3 regions of the Enterobacter huaxiensis genome follow, and region 2 is predicted to be linked to each of the others. Evidence: predicted binding sites of a transcription regulator. Region 2 holds the regulator's gene; each other region holds the start of a gene.
What was found. Region 2 encodes CRP, which controls carbon source genes, mostly activating them, when cyclic AMP is high. Its sites were predicted from a motif close to ATGTGANNNNNNTCACAT; they were not measured.

Region 1: the regulator CRP is predicted to act here: its motif matches at 1,873-1,890, upstream of deoC (deoxyribose-phosphate aldolase).
Region 3: the regulator CRP is predicted to act here: its motif matches at 1,756-1,773, upstream of D5067_RS20485 (glycine dehydrogenase).

What each region holds. Positions count from the first base shown of each region.
Region 1 is NZ_CP043342.1:4,121,320-4,125,461, reverse strand. It holds gene D5067_RS19640 (YjjW family glycine radical enzyme activase) at 1-236, opposite strand, end outside; gene D5067_RS19635 (YjjI family glycine radical enzyme) at 211-1,758, opposite strand; gene deoC (deoxyribose-phosphate aldolase) at 2,021-2,800, shown strand; gene deoA (thymidine phosphorylase) at 2,910-4,142, shown strand, end outside.
Region 2 is NZ_CP043342.1:393,748-397,889, forward strand. It holds gene D5067_RS01825 (YccS/YhfK family putative transporter) at 1-1,952, opposite strand, end outside; gene crp (cAMP-activated global transcriptional regulator CRP) at 2,009-2,641, opposite strand; gene D5067_RS01835 (OsmC family protein) at 2,953-3,357, shown strand; gene D5067_RS01840 (phosphoribulokinase) at 3,444-4,142, opposite strand, start outside.
Region 3 is NZ_CP043342.1:4,300,947-4,305,088, reverse strand. It holds gene pmbA (metalloprotease PmbA) at 1-1,131, shown strand, start outside; gene cybC (cytochrome b562) at 1,170-1,556, shown strand; gene D5067_RS20485 (glycine dehydrogenase) at 1,874-2,212, shown strand; gene D5067_RS20480 (SFCGS family glycine-rich protein) at 2,223-2,585, shown strand; gene D5067_RS20475 (DUF4312 family protein) at 2,588-2,887, shown strand; gene D5067_RS20470 (DUF4311 domain-containing protein) at 2,910-3,686, shown strand; gene D5067_RS20465 (DUF4310 family protein) at 3,700-4,142, shown strand, end outside.

The DNA.
Region 1 (4,142 bases), 1.2 Mb from region 2:
CACTGCTGGCAGTCACTCTCCTGCCACCAGACGCGCCCGGCCCGAATGGTCAGCGCATCATGAGGGCAGTGGGGCACGCAGTCGCCGCAGTCGTTGCAGCGACCGATCGTCCACGGGTTGTGGCAGGTTTTGCATCGCAGGTTGCACCCCTGCAGGAACAGCGCCAGGCGGCTGCCCGGCCCGTCGACGCAGGAGAAGGGGATAACCTGACTAACTAAAGCGCATCTGCTGTTCATGGCTTATTACGCGCGGCTGACGTTCCAGAATACGGGTATTTCGTGCGGCTTCCTCACCCAGCCACGTGGTGTTGGTTCTTGAACCCGCTTCCCGATATTTCTCCAGATCCGATAATCGCACCATATAGCCTGTGACGCGCACCAGATCGTTACCCGCCACGTTGGCGGTAAATTCACGCATGCCGGCGTTGAAGGCACCCAGGCAAAGCTGCACAACGGCCTGCGGGTTGCGTTTTACCGTCTCTTCCAGCGTCAGAATATCGCTAATCCCGGAGTGATAGTGTTTGTGGTGCGGGGCGACGGCCAGCAGATGGCTGATAGGATCCGGCTCGTCTCCGTAGAGCAGTCGTGCTCCCGGCGTGGTGCCTGAATCCGAACTGATCCCCGACTGCGCGTGCAGCATAGCGCGATGCTTCCAGCCGTATTTCACCGGCGTGTTTTCCACAAACGCCGCGAGCCGTTCGCTGATGCGATAGCCCAGCGCGTTGGCCCGTTCGTCCTTGCCGTAGCGTGCTTCCATTCCGCTTTTATCGCACAGCGCGTTCACCGCTTCCGCCAGGCCATACATGCCAAACATGGGCACGAAACGGTCGGCATCAATCAGCCCCTCTTTCACCAGGAAGCTATTCTCAAAGAAGCCTGACTGCTCATACAAAAATGCACAGCGTGCGTTGACGATCTCAATCTGCTGCTGGCAGTAGTGTGGGAGCGTGCGGGTAAAGAAGTCTTCAACAGAAGAACTGTGTTCAGCAATTGCCTTCAGGTTGAGGCGAACCAGCGTGCTTCCACCGCCTGCCAGCGGCAGCGAGTTGTAACAGCTCACCACGCCATAGCGGCCTTTTGTGAAAATTTTATCATTCACTGGGCCGTTAGAAATATGCGGCTTGCTGCATTCGCAAATGTTTTTAGCCACCTCAAGCAGCAAGTCGTCCGGGGTGATGTCAGGGTCGTAAATAAAGGTTAGATTTGGCGCGACCTGCTTCAGCTCTGCATCCGCGCGCAGAATGGCGCGCGTGACGGGCGTATCCGCCGGGCCGATATTGGCGTGCATGAAGGCATCCGGCAGCGTGCGGTCGAGGTAGCGCCAGAAACGTTTTATTCGGCTATCTATCTCTTCCTGTGTTAGAATTCTAACATATGGATTCAGTAACGCATCAAGCTGGCCGAGATACACGGGCATCGATGTGACGGACGGAACATGGTGATAGAGAATGGTTAAGAGCGAGAGGGCGTCATCGAGATCTTTTGCCCCTTCCAGCTCCAGCCATTCTGATCCCTTTGCCAGAAATTTTTCGTAATCCGGCAGAACGTAACGAGGTTTATAAGGCGCATGGCCTTCGAACATGTCGCAGATAAAGCCCTGATCCAGCGCGGCACGGGCTGTCGGGGACAGTGCCGGATAAGGCAGGTCGTTCTCCGCTTCCAGCGCCAGGAAATGACGTTTTTGCTCAGGGGTTAACACCGGGCTTGTCACAATTTGCTGGCAACGTTGTTGCAGCGCGTCGAGGCTGGAGTGAGGCATGTTCGCTTCCTTAAATGTTCTGCGGATGATGAGCGGATTGTAGGAAGTTGTCCCGTCGGGGCTTTTGATCCGACAGGGGGTATCGCTGTTTTAGTCAGCAATTCGCGAACTAAAATTTGACGTTGATCTCATTACAGTAATGCAAATTTGTACGCAGTTTTCATTAACTGTGATGAATGTCGAAGTGTGGATGCGGGTGAATGTTAGAATACTCACAGACCCGCAAGGTAAAATTTATACGGCACTGCCGTTGGAGAATGTTATGACCGATTTAACTGCAAGCAGCCTGCGCGCGTTGAAACTGATGGACCTGACCACCCTGAACGATGACGACACCAGTGAAAAAGTCATCGCCCTGTGCCACCAGGCGAAAACGCCCGTCGGTAACACCGCCGCCGTCTGTATCTACCCGCGCTTTATCCCGATTGCCCGTAAAACGCTGAACGAGCAGGGCACGCCGGACGTGCGCATTGCAACCGTAACTAACTTCCCGCACGGCAACGACGATATCGAAATTGCGCTGGCGGAAACCCGCGCGGCGATTGCTTATGGCGCAGACGAAGTTGACGTGGTGTTCCCGTACCGCGCGCTGATCGCCGGCAACGAGCAGGTCGGTTTTGACCTGGTGAAAGCCTGTAAAGACGCGTGCGCGGCGGCAAACGTGCTGCTGAAAGTGATCATCGAAACCGGCGAGCTGAAAGAAGAGCAGCTGATTCGTAAAGCATCTGAAATCTCCATCAAAGCCGGTGCGGATTTCATTAAAACCTCTACCGGTAAAGTGCCGGTTAACGCCACCCCGGAAAGCGCCCGCATCATGATGGAAGTTATCCGCGACATGGGCGTGTCCAAAACCGTGGGCTTCAAACCTGCGGGCGGCGTGCGTACCGCTGAAGACGCGCAGCAGTTCCTGGCGATTGCCGACGAGCTGTTCGGCGCCGACTGGGCCGATTCCCGTCACTACCGCTTCGGCGCGTCCAGCCTGCTGGCAAGCCTGCTGAAAGCGCTGGGCCACGGCGACGGTAAGAGCGCAAGCAGCTACTGATTGCCAGACAATGCCGGATGACGCTTCGCTTATCCGGCCTACAGGATCGTAGGGCGGGTAAGCGTAGCGACACCCGCCACAAATCCCCCGATTCCGCATGGAGGTTACCGTGTTTCTCGCACAAGAAATTATTCGTAAAAAACGTGATGGTCACGCATTAAGCGACGAAGAGATCCGCTTCTTTATCAACGGCATTCGTGATAACACCGTCTCCGAAGGGCAGATTGCGGCTCTGGCGATGACCATCTTCTTCCACGATATGTCGATGCCGGAGCGCGTGTCGCTGACCATGGCGATGCGAGATTCAGGAACCGTTCTGGACTGGAAAAGCCTCAACCTCAACGGCCCGATTGTGGATAAACACTCCACCGGCGGCGTGGGTGACGTGACCTCCCTGATGCTTGGCCCAATGGTGGCAGCCTGCGGCGGTTACGTTCCAATGATCTCCGGGCGCGGCCTGGGCCACACCGGCGGCACGCTCGACAAACTGGAAGCCATTCCGGGCTTCGATATCTTCCCGGATGACGGCCGCTTCCGCGACATTATTAAAGACGTTGGCGTGGCGATTATCGGCCAGACCAGCTCTCTCGCTCCGGCAGACAAGCGTTTCTACGCAACCCGCGATATTACCGCGACCGTTGACTCCATCCCGCTGATCACCGCGTCGATTCTTGCCAAAAAGCTGGCAGAAGGTCTGGACGCCCTGGTGATGGACGTGAAAGTGGGCAGCGGCGCCTTTATGCCAACCTATGAACTTTCTGCTGCGCTGGCCGAAGCGATCGTTGGCGTCTCCAACGGCGCGGGCGTGCGCACCACGGCATTACTGACGGACATGAACCAGGTGCTGGCGTCCAGCGCCGGTAACGCCGTGGAAGTCCGCGAAGCCGTCCAGTTCCTGACGGGTGAATACCGCAACCCGCGTCTGTTCGACGTCACCATGGCGCTGTGCGTTGAGATGTTAATCTCCGGCAAGCTGGCCAAAGACGATGCGGAAGCGCGCGCGAAACTGCAGGCGGTGCTGGATAACGGCAAAGCGGCAGAGATCTTCGGCCGCATGGTTGCAGCCCAGAAAGGCCCGACCGATTTCGTCGAGAACTACGCGAAATACCTGCCAACCGCGATGCTCAGCAAGGCGGTCTATGCGGACGGCGAAGGCTTTGTGTCGGCAATGGACACGCGCGCGCTCGGCATGGCGGTTGTTTCGATGGGCGGCGGTCGTCGTCAGGCATCGGACACCATTGATTACAGCGTCGGCTTTACCGATATGGCCCGCCTGGGCGACAGCATTGACGGCCAGCGTCCGCTGGCGGTGATCCACGCCAAAGACGAAGCCAGCTGGCAG
Region 2 (4,142 bases):
ATCGGCCCGTGGGTGAGCGTTTCCGGCGCTTCCAGAATATTCGAATCCCCGGACTCACCCGGTGCGTCATACTCCAGACGCTGCTGACACCTCTGCAGGGCAATTTCACACGACTGCAAATAGCGCTGCGCCAGGTCCGGCGTCAGCATGGTGTGCTCGCGCGCCAGCGTGGTCATGGCGTTAATATGCTCGACGATAAACTGGCTGTGGGTGACCCACAGCTTCATGTCCGCCAGATAGTGCGAGTTAAAGCCCGGCTCCTGCATCGCCTGGTTGAGCGAGTTGAACAGGGCGTTGTGCGCCTGGTTGACCTTCATGCGCTGGTAGGCCAGCGGGGAAGGCTTCGGATCGTCGCTCAGGATGAGACGAATAGCCTGCTGATCCGCTTCCAGCGCGTCGTGGGCGTTTTGCCTCAGTAATCCACTTTGCCACTGCGGCCACAGCCAGACCATGCCGCCGAAGGCAATCAGGCAGCCAATCAGGGTATCGACCAGGCGGGCAATAATGAATTGATCGCCGTTGAGCGTGAGCAGCTGCAGGGTGTACACCGCCGTGACCGTAAAGCCCACCGTCGCCCAGCCGTAGTTTTTGCGGATAATCAAATAGCTCATCATCGTGATCGCCAGCATCCCCACCAGCGTATAGCCTTCCGGCACGTGGAAGTGCAGCGTGGCGCCGGCAATAATCAGTCCGGCTAAGGTTCCGCCAGCCCGGTGGAAAATGCGCACCCGCGTGGCGCCGTAGCCGTTTTGCGTCACGAGCAGCACGGTCATTAAGATCCAGTAGGGCTTCGGCAGGTGCAGCGCCATGCCCATCAGGCTGGCGACGCTCAGCATCACGCTTATCCGCGCGGCGTTACGCAGCGCGGCAGATTTCAGTGACAGATAGCTTTTAAGCGCGGGCAGCAGCGGCAGGCGTTTTTGCTTATCGGCCATCAGGTCACGCGGGTAAAGCGGCCGCTGGGTACGCAGCACGCGCGCGATGCGGCTAAAGTGCCAGGCGGCAAACTGGCCGACCGGGTTTTCCGGGTGCTGACGGGCGATTTTCTCCAGCGCGCCGAGCTGTTTTTCCATGTTGAAGCGCGTGGGGTAGCGGTGATAGAGAATATCATCAGCCAGCACGCGCAGACGCGCCGATACCGTCTGGGCATTCCAGCGGATCACCGCTTCGGCGTGGCTGCGCTCGACCAGCTTTTGCACCTCCTCCGGATGATGCAGGCTTACGGAGATGTGCTCCTGCAGGTCCAGCCCCACCTGGAAGGTGCGCAGCAGCCGCTTATAGCCATGGTTTTTATTGGCGGCAAGCATGTGTAGCTGCTGATAGCACTGGCTGATTAAATCGACCACCTTTTGCTGACGGGCGAGCAGAGGCGGCAACGATTTCTCCGGGTCGGTGTGCTGGGTGAGCAGGGTATACTTTGCTTCGCAGTAGTCGGCAAGCTGCACGTAGAGCAGGCTAAGGGATTCACGCAGCGGCTGCTCCCGCCATAGCCAGAACCAGAACCAGTTAAACAGCCCGTACCACAGCGTGCCGAGGGCGTAGATGAGCAGCGGTTCCCACACCGGCATGTTGCCGGCGAGGCTAAGGGTGAAGATGGCGGCGATCAGCGAGGCGGGCAGCAGGCGAGCGTGAAGCGAACTGATCTCCGCCGTCACGCCCAGCGTCATCGCCAGCACGGTCAGGATCAGCGGCAGCGGAATATCGCGGGCGAGCAGGAGCTGTACGGCGAGGCTACAGCCGGCGAACAGGCAGCCACCGATAATCAGGCGTTTAAAAAAGCGTTTATGCGGCGTGTCCAGACCGGCGATGTTGCAGCAGGCGGGAACGAGGGAAAACAGCAGGCCTTGCTGAAGATGTCCGAGGATCAGGCCGACGGCCACGGGAAGGCACAACACCAACGTTTGTCGCAGTGCGTAGTTAACTTCCGGGTGATAGATCAGCCTGCGCCACATGGGGAATAGAGACAAAAACGGCGTGACACCTTGCGATGGCACGCCGTTTAACCGAATTAACGGGTTCCGTAGACCACGATGGTTTTACCGTGGGCGGAGATCAGGTTCTGGTCTTCCAGCATTTTCAGGATACGGCCCACGGTTTCGCGGGAGCAGCCGACGATCTGACCAATTTCCTGACGCGTAATTTTAATTTGCATGCCGTCCGGGTGGGTCATCGCGTCTGGCTGTTTTGCCAGGTTCAACAGGGTCTGTGCAATACGGCCGGTAACGTCCAGGAATGCGAGGTTACCCACTTTCTCGGATGTCACCTGCAGACGGCGCGCCATCTGCGAAGAAAGACGCATCAGGATGTCAGGGTTTACCTGAATCAGCTGACGGAATTTCTTGTAAGAAATTTCAGCCACTTCACATGCTGTCTTTGCACGAACCCAGGCGCTACGTTCCTGGCCCTCTTCAAACAGGCCCAGTTCACCGATGAAATCGCCCTGGTTCAGATAAGAAAGGATCATCTCTTTCCCTTCTTCATCTTTGATCAGCACTGCCACCGAGCCTTTAACGATGTAATACAACGTTTCCGCTTTTTCACCCTGGTGAATCAGCGTGCTCTTTGATGGGTACTTATGAATGTGGCAATGAGACAAGAACCATTCGAGAGTAGGGTCTGTTTGCGGTTTGCCAAGCACCATGCGCTGTTATCCTCTGTTATAAGCTGTCACCAGAGCCATAAGATGCATCCGGACTCTGGGGTTGCAATCGAATTCTTACCCATACCCTGGGAAGTCGGCTGTCGTAACGTTTCGCAGCCAGTAAAGTTTGATGTCCTCTGCATACATGTGTAACGTCAATGTATTACTGTAGCATCCAGAGTGTTTTAGCATAGCTTTTGCCGCGTGTCTCCTGGTGTCTCGCTTCAGCATGATGCAGGTCGCCTTCCGTTGCGAGAATTGTAACGCACGCGTAATCTGTCACCAAAAATGCAACGTTGGAGTTAATGAATATGCAAGCGCGTGTGAAATGGGTAGAAGGTTTAACGTTCCTGGGCGAGTCAGCTTCCGGACACCAGATTTTGATGGACGGTAACTCCGGCGACAAAGCGCCAAGCCCGATGGAAATGGTGCTGATGGCGGCGGGTGGCTGCAGCGCAATCGACGTGGTGTCGATTCTGCAAAAAGGCCGTCACGACGTAACCGATTGCGAAGTGAAGCTGACGTCAGAACGTCGCGAAGAGGCGCCACGCCTGTTCACGCACATTAATCTGCACTTTATCGTCACCGGCAAAGAGCTGAAGGACGCGGCGGTTTCGCGCGCGGTTGATCTGTCTGCGGAGAAATACTGCTCCGTGGCGCTCATGCTGGAGAAAGCGGTAAACATCACCCATTCGTATGAGGTGATCGAGGCCTAATCTTTTGGCGCGTGGCGCTTCGCTGACCCGCCCTGCAAAAGCATGACCGTAGGCCCGGTAAGCGCAGCGCCACCGGGCAAAACAACTCACGCGATCTGCTTCCCTTCCATCAGCCGCTGCACCAGCGGCGTCATGATCAGCTCCATCGCCAGCCCCATTTTTCCCCCCGGCACCACCAGCGTATTCATGTGCGAAATGAACGAGCCCTGCAGCATCGCCAGCAGCCAGGGGTAATCAATGCCTTCGAGGTTGCGGAAGTGGATTACCACAAAGCTCTCATCCAGAGACGGGATGGTTTTCGCCGCAAACGGATTAGAGGTGTCCACCGTCGGCACGCGCTGGAAGTTGATATGGGTACGGGAAAACTGCGGCGTCAGGAAGTTAATGTAATCCTCCATTGAGCGAACCACCGAGTCCATCACCGCCTCGCGCGAGTGGCCGCGCTCGCTAATATCTCGCGTCAGCTTCTGGATCCACTCCAGGTTCACGATCGGCACGACGCCGACCAGCAGATCCACGTGGCGCGCCACGTCGTGATGGGGCGTCACCACGCCGCCGTGCAGCCCTTCATAAAACAGCACGTCGGTCGGTTCCGGCAGCGGCTGCCACGGGGTAAACGTTCCCGGCACCTGGTTCCAGGGAACCGCTTCGTCGTAGGTGTGCAGATACTTGCGGGACTGCCCGGTACCGCTCTGCCCGTATTCGCGGAAGGTTTGCTCTAACAGCCCGAAATCATTGGCATCGGGCCCAAAATAGCTGATGTGTTTGCCCAGGTCGCGCGCCTT
Region 3 (4,142 bases), 990 kb from region 2:
CGCAAAGGCAGTGCGTCATCGACCGATCTCAGCCCGGATGCCATTGCCCGTACGGTGCAGGCGGCGCTGGATATCGCCCGTTATACCTCCCCGGATCCTTACGCAGGCGTGGCGGATAAAGATCTGCTGGCCTTCGACGCCCCGGATCTCGATCTTTTCCACCCGGCGGAAGTGACGCCGGATGAAGCGATCGAGATGGCGGCGCGTGCCGAGCAGGCTTCCCTGCAGGCCGATAAGCGCATCACCAATACCGAAGGCGGCAGCTTTAACAGCCACTACGGCATCAAAGTGTTCGGTAACAGCCACGGCATGCTGCAGGGCTACTGCTCAACCCGCCACTCGCTCTCCAGCTGCGTCATCGCCGAAGAGAACGGCGACATGGAGCGTGACTACGCCTACACCATTGGCCGCGCGCTGGGGGATTTGCAGTCTCCTGAGTGGGTGGGTAAAGAGTGTGCCGAGCGCACGCTGTCGCGCCTGTCGCCGCGCAAACTCTCTACCATGAAGGCCCCGGTGATTTTTGCCAATGAAGTGGCAACCGGCCTGTTTGGCCATCTGGTGGGCGCGATCGCGGGCGGCTCGGTGTACCGTAAATCGACCTTCCTGCTCGACTCGCTGGGCAAGCAGATCCTGCCTGAATGGCTGACCATCGAAGAACATCCGCACCTGCTGAAAGGGCTGGCCTCCACGCCGTTCGACAGCGAAGGCGTGCGCACCGAACGTCGTGACATCATCAAAGATGGCGTGCTGACCCAGTGGCTGCTTACTAACTACTCCGCGCGCAAGCTGGGGCTGAAAAGCACCGGACACGCTGGCGGCATCCACAACTGGCGCATTGCCGGTCAGGGCCTGAGCTTTGAGCAGATGCTCAAAGAGATGGGCACCGGCCTGGTCGTAACCGAACTGATGGGCCAGGGCGTAAGCGGCATCACCGGCGACTACTCGCGCGGCGCGGCAGGCTTCTGGGTTGAAAACGGCGAAATTCAATATCCGGTGAGCGAAATCACCATCGCCGGTAACCTGAAGGACATGTGGCGCAACATCGTTACGGTCGGTAACGATATTGAAACACGAAGCAATATACAGTGTGGTTCTGTACTTCTTCCCGAAATGAAAATTGCGGGTCAGTAAAGAGAGCGTTTTGTTAATAATAAAAAAGGAAGTGAGCAATGCGTAAACACCTGTTAGCGATCGTCGCGGCTTCAACGCTGATTCTTGGCTCGTCTGCGTTTGCCGCCGATCTTGAAGACAACATGGACATCCTCAGTGAAAACCTGAAGGTAGTGCAGAAAACGGACAATGCGGCGGACATGAAAGACGCACTGACCAAAATGCGCGAAGCGGCACTGGACGCGCAAAAAGCGACCCCGCCGAAGCTGGAAAGCAAGGCGCCAGACAGCGCCGAGATGAAAGACTACCGCCACGGCTTTGACGTGCTGGTCGGCCAGATCGACGGCGCGCTGAAGCTGGCAAACGAAGGTAAAGTGAAGGAAGCCCAGGCGGCAGCCGACCAGTTTGTGACGACCCGCAACACGTATCACAAGAAATACCGTTAATCGATCGCGCATCAAACAAACAACCAGCGGGGGCCAGTGGCCCCCGTTTTTTTTTGCGCGGTAATAAGTAAACCCTATCGCCATCACATTTTTGCGTCACCACGCCTGAACGTTTTCGTTTCCCCGGCGCGCGTTTTACCGCGGGAATGCGTGACATTCATCACGTAAATACAGCGATTTATCCAGATTCACCCCAATTATGTGGCACAGATCACTGCTGCTGCTCGCCTTTCCACTTCGAAGTGGAAAACAACTCGCTACAAACAATCCCCCTGCAACGTTAGTTTTATTCCAGAGCCATTAACGGGGTAAGACCAGTGATTAACGGAGCGGTAATGAACGACGTTGGGGAACAGGCGCTGCACACAGAGCAGCTCGCTAACACCATGCTGCAGCAGGTTTATGCCCTGCTGGCCCGGCACGACATCATCCCTAACGCAGTGCAGGAGCAGATGCTGACCTCCCACGTTCGCGCGATGGCGCACCGGTCCGTGACCGGCGAGCCGCTGCCGGAGGTTGAAGCGGAGCTGTTCGACGAAATTTCACCAGATTCAATGCAACTTGCCCGTGAAGTGGTAGCGCAGTTTGGCAACCTTCCTGATGAAGAAGCCTGGCTGCTCTCCGTTCACTTCGAAGTCGCGAAAGACAACCTTTAAGGAGCAACACATGGAACAGATTACAGTCGTGATTGGCGATCGCCTGGGCAAAGGTCAGAAAGTGGCAGCCGGTGTCGAAAAAGCGGGCGGGCGCGCGGTTGTCGTACCGGGCATGGCCGCGGACATGAAGCTGGGCGACATGATGAAGGCGGAAAACGCCACCTTCGGCATCTCCTTCTGCGGCAGCGGCGGCGCGGGTGCCATCACGGCGCAGACCAAATATGGCTACAAGGCCAAATACGGCATGCGTTCCGTGGAAGAGGGCGTAACCGCCATCAATGAAGGCTGCAACGTGCTGGGCTTCGGCTTTATGGATAAAGAAGAGCTGGGCGAGCGTCTGGTACAGGCGTGGCAGAAGAAATACGGCGCATAAGCATGAAAGAACAGTTCACAACCACGGTGAGAGTGAAGGGGAAAGGCGACGCCAAAGCGCGCGCCTTTGCCGACGCGCTCAACCACGTTCAGGCCGCGGTGATGAAAGCCTCACCGCATATCTTACTGCGTATTGAGCCACAGGATGTGCAGGTCGTTCAGGCGCAAGAAGCGGTGCGCAAAGAAGCTTTTCTGTTCTTCTTTATGCGCCGGGAAAGACGCACCTACAGCGTGGAGCTGGATGTGACCGTCAACGTGACCGCCATCAATCACGACCAGGTGGATTTCGTCACGCAACGCTGATTATTCATAAAAGGGCAGACTGATGTTCTTAATTATATTAATAAAATCGCTCATCATTGGCGGCCTGGTTGGCGTCGGTGTCGGAGCCGGGGCTGCACGCATGTTTCATGCGCCTACCACTCAGGGTATGGGCGCGTTTCGTACGTTGGGGGAGCTGAACTCCTGCGAAGGGGATCCGGCGTCTCACTTCTCCTTTGGGTTAGGCTTCTTCTTTAACGCCTGGGCCTCTTCCGTGGCCGCAGGTGCCTTCACACAGGACGTTGACCACCGCATCATCCCGAACTGGGGTGCTGCTGCTCTGATGATTAAAAACCGTAACGTCGGCGAAACGCTGCACGATCCCCGTAAAATGGCGATTGCCTGCGGCGTGATTGGCATGGTTGTCGTCACCTTCCTGAACCTGACCGCCTCCTCCGTTCCGGCTGCGCTTCAGGTCACCGCCGTGAAGGTGCTGGTACCGGCGGCTAACCTGCTGGTGAACACCGTGATGCCGGTGATCTTCTGGCTGGCGGCTATCGACGCGGGTAAAAAGTCCGGCTTCTGGGCCACCGTGTTCGGCGGCGCCGCGCAGCTGATCATGGGTAACGCCGTGCCGGGCCTGGTGCTGGGCATTCTGATCGGTAAAGGCGTCGAAGAGAGCGGCTGGAACCACGTCACCAAAGTGATGATGGCGGCGATCGTCCTGCTCTTCGTGCTGAGCGGTTTCTTCCGCGGCTTCGACATGAAGATGATCGAATCCTTCCATCTGACGGTGCCGAACTGGCTCGACATGATCCACAACTCGCTCAGCGGTAAATAACAGGAGCCTCTAAATGGAACAGAATAAAGGTTTTTGGTATGCCGACTGGTCGTTCCCGATCTTCGTTGGCCTGCTCTCCTCCGGCGTCTTCGCCGGGACGCACATGTACTACCTCTACGGCATCGGCGCGTTTAACGAAGTGGCCTTCGTGGCGATGCTGAAAGCGGGGATGGATACCGGCGTGTACGGCGCGGTGGCGGCATTCGGCGCCAGCTTCCTGTTCGCCCGCATTATCGAAGGGTCTCTGGTCGGTATTCTTGATATCGGCGGCGCCATCCAGACCGGCGTGGGCCTTGGCGTTCCGGCGCTGCTGCTGGGCGCGGGCATTATGTTCCCGGTGACCAACTTCATTGCCGCGCTGATCACCGGCCTGGTGATTGGTCTGGCGATTGGCTACGTCATCATTCTGGCGCGTAAGTTCACCATCAACCAGAGCAACTCCACCTACGGTGCAGA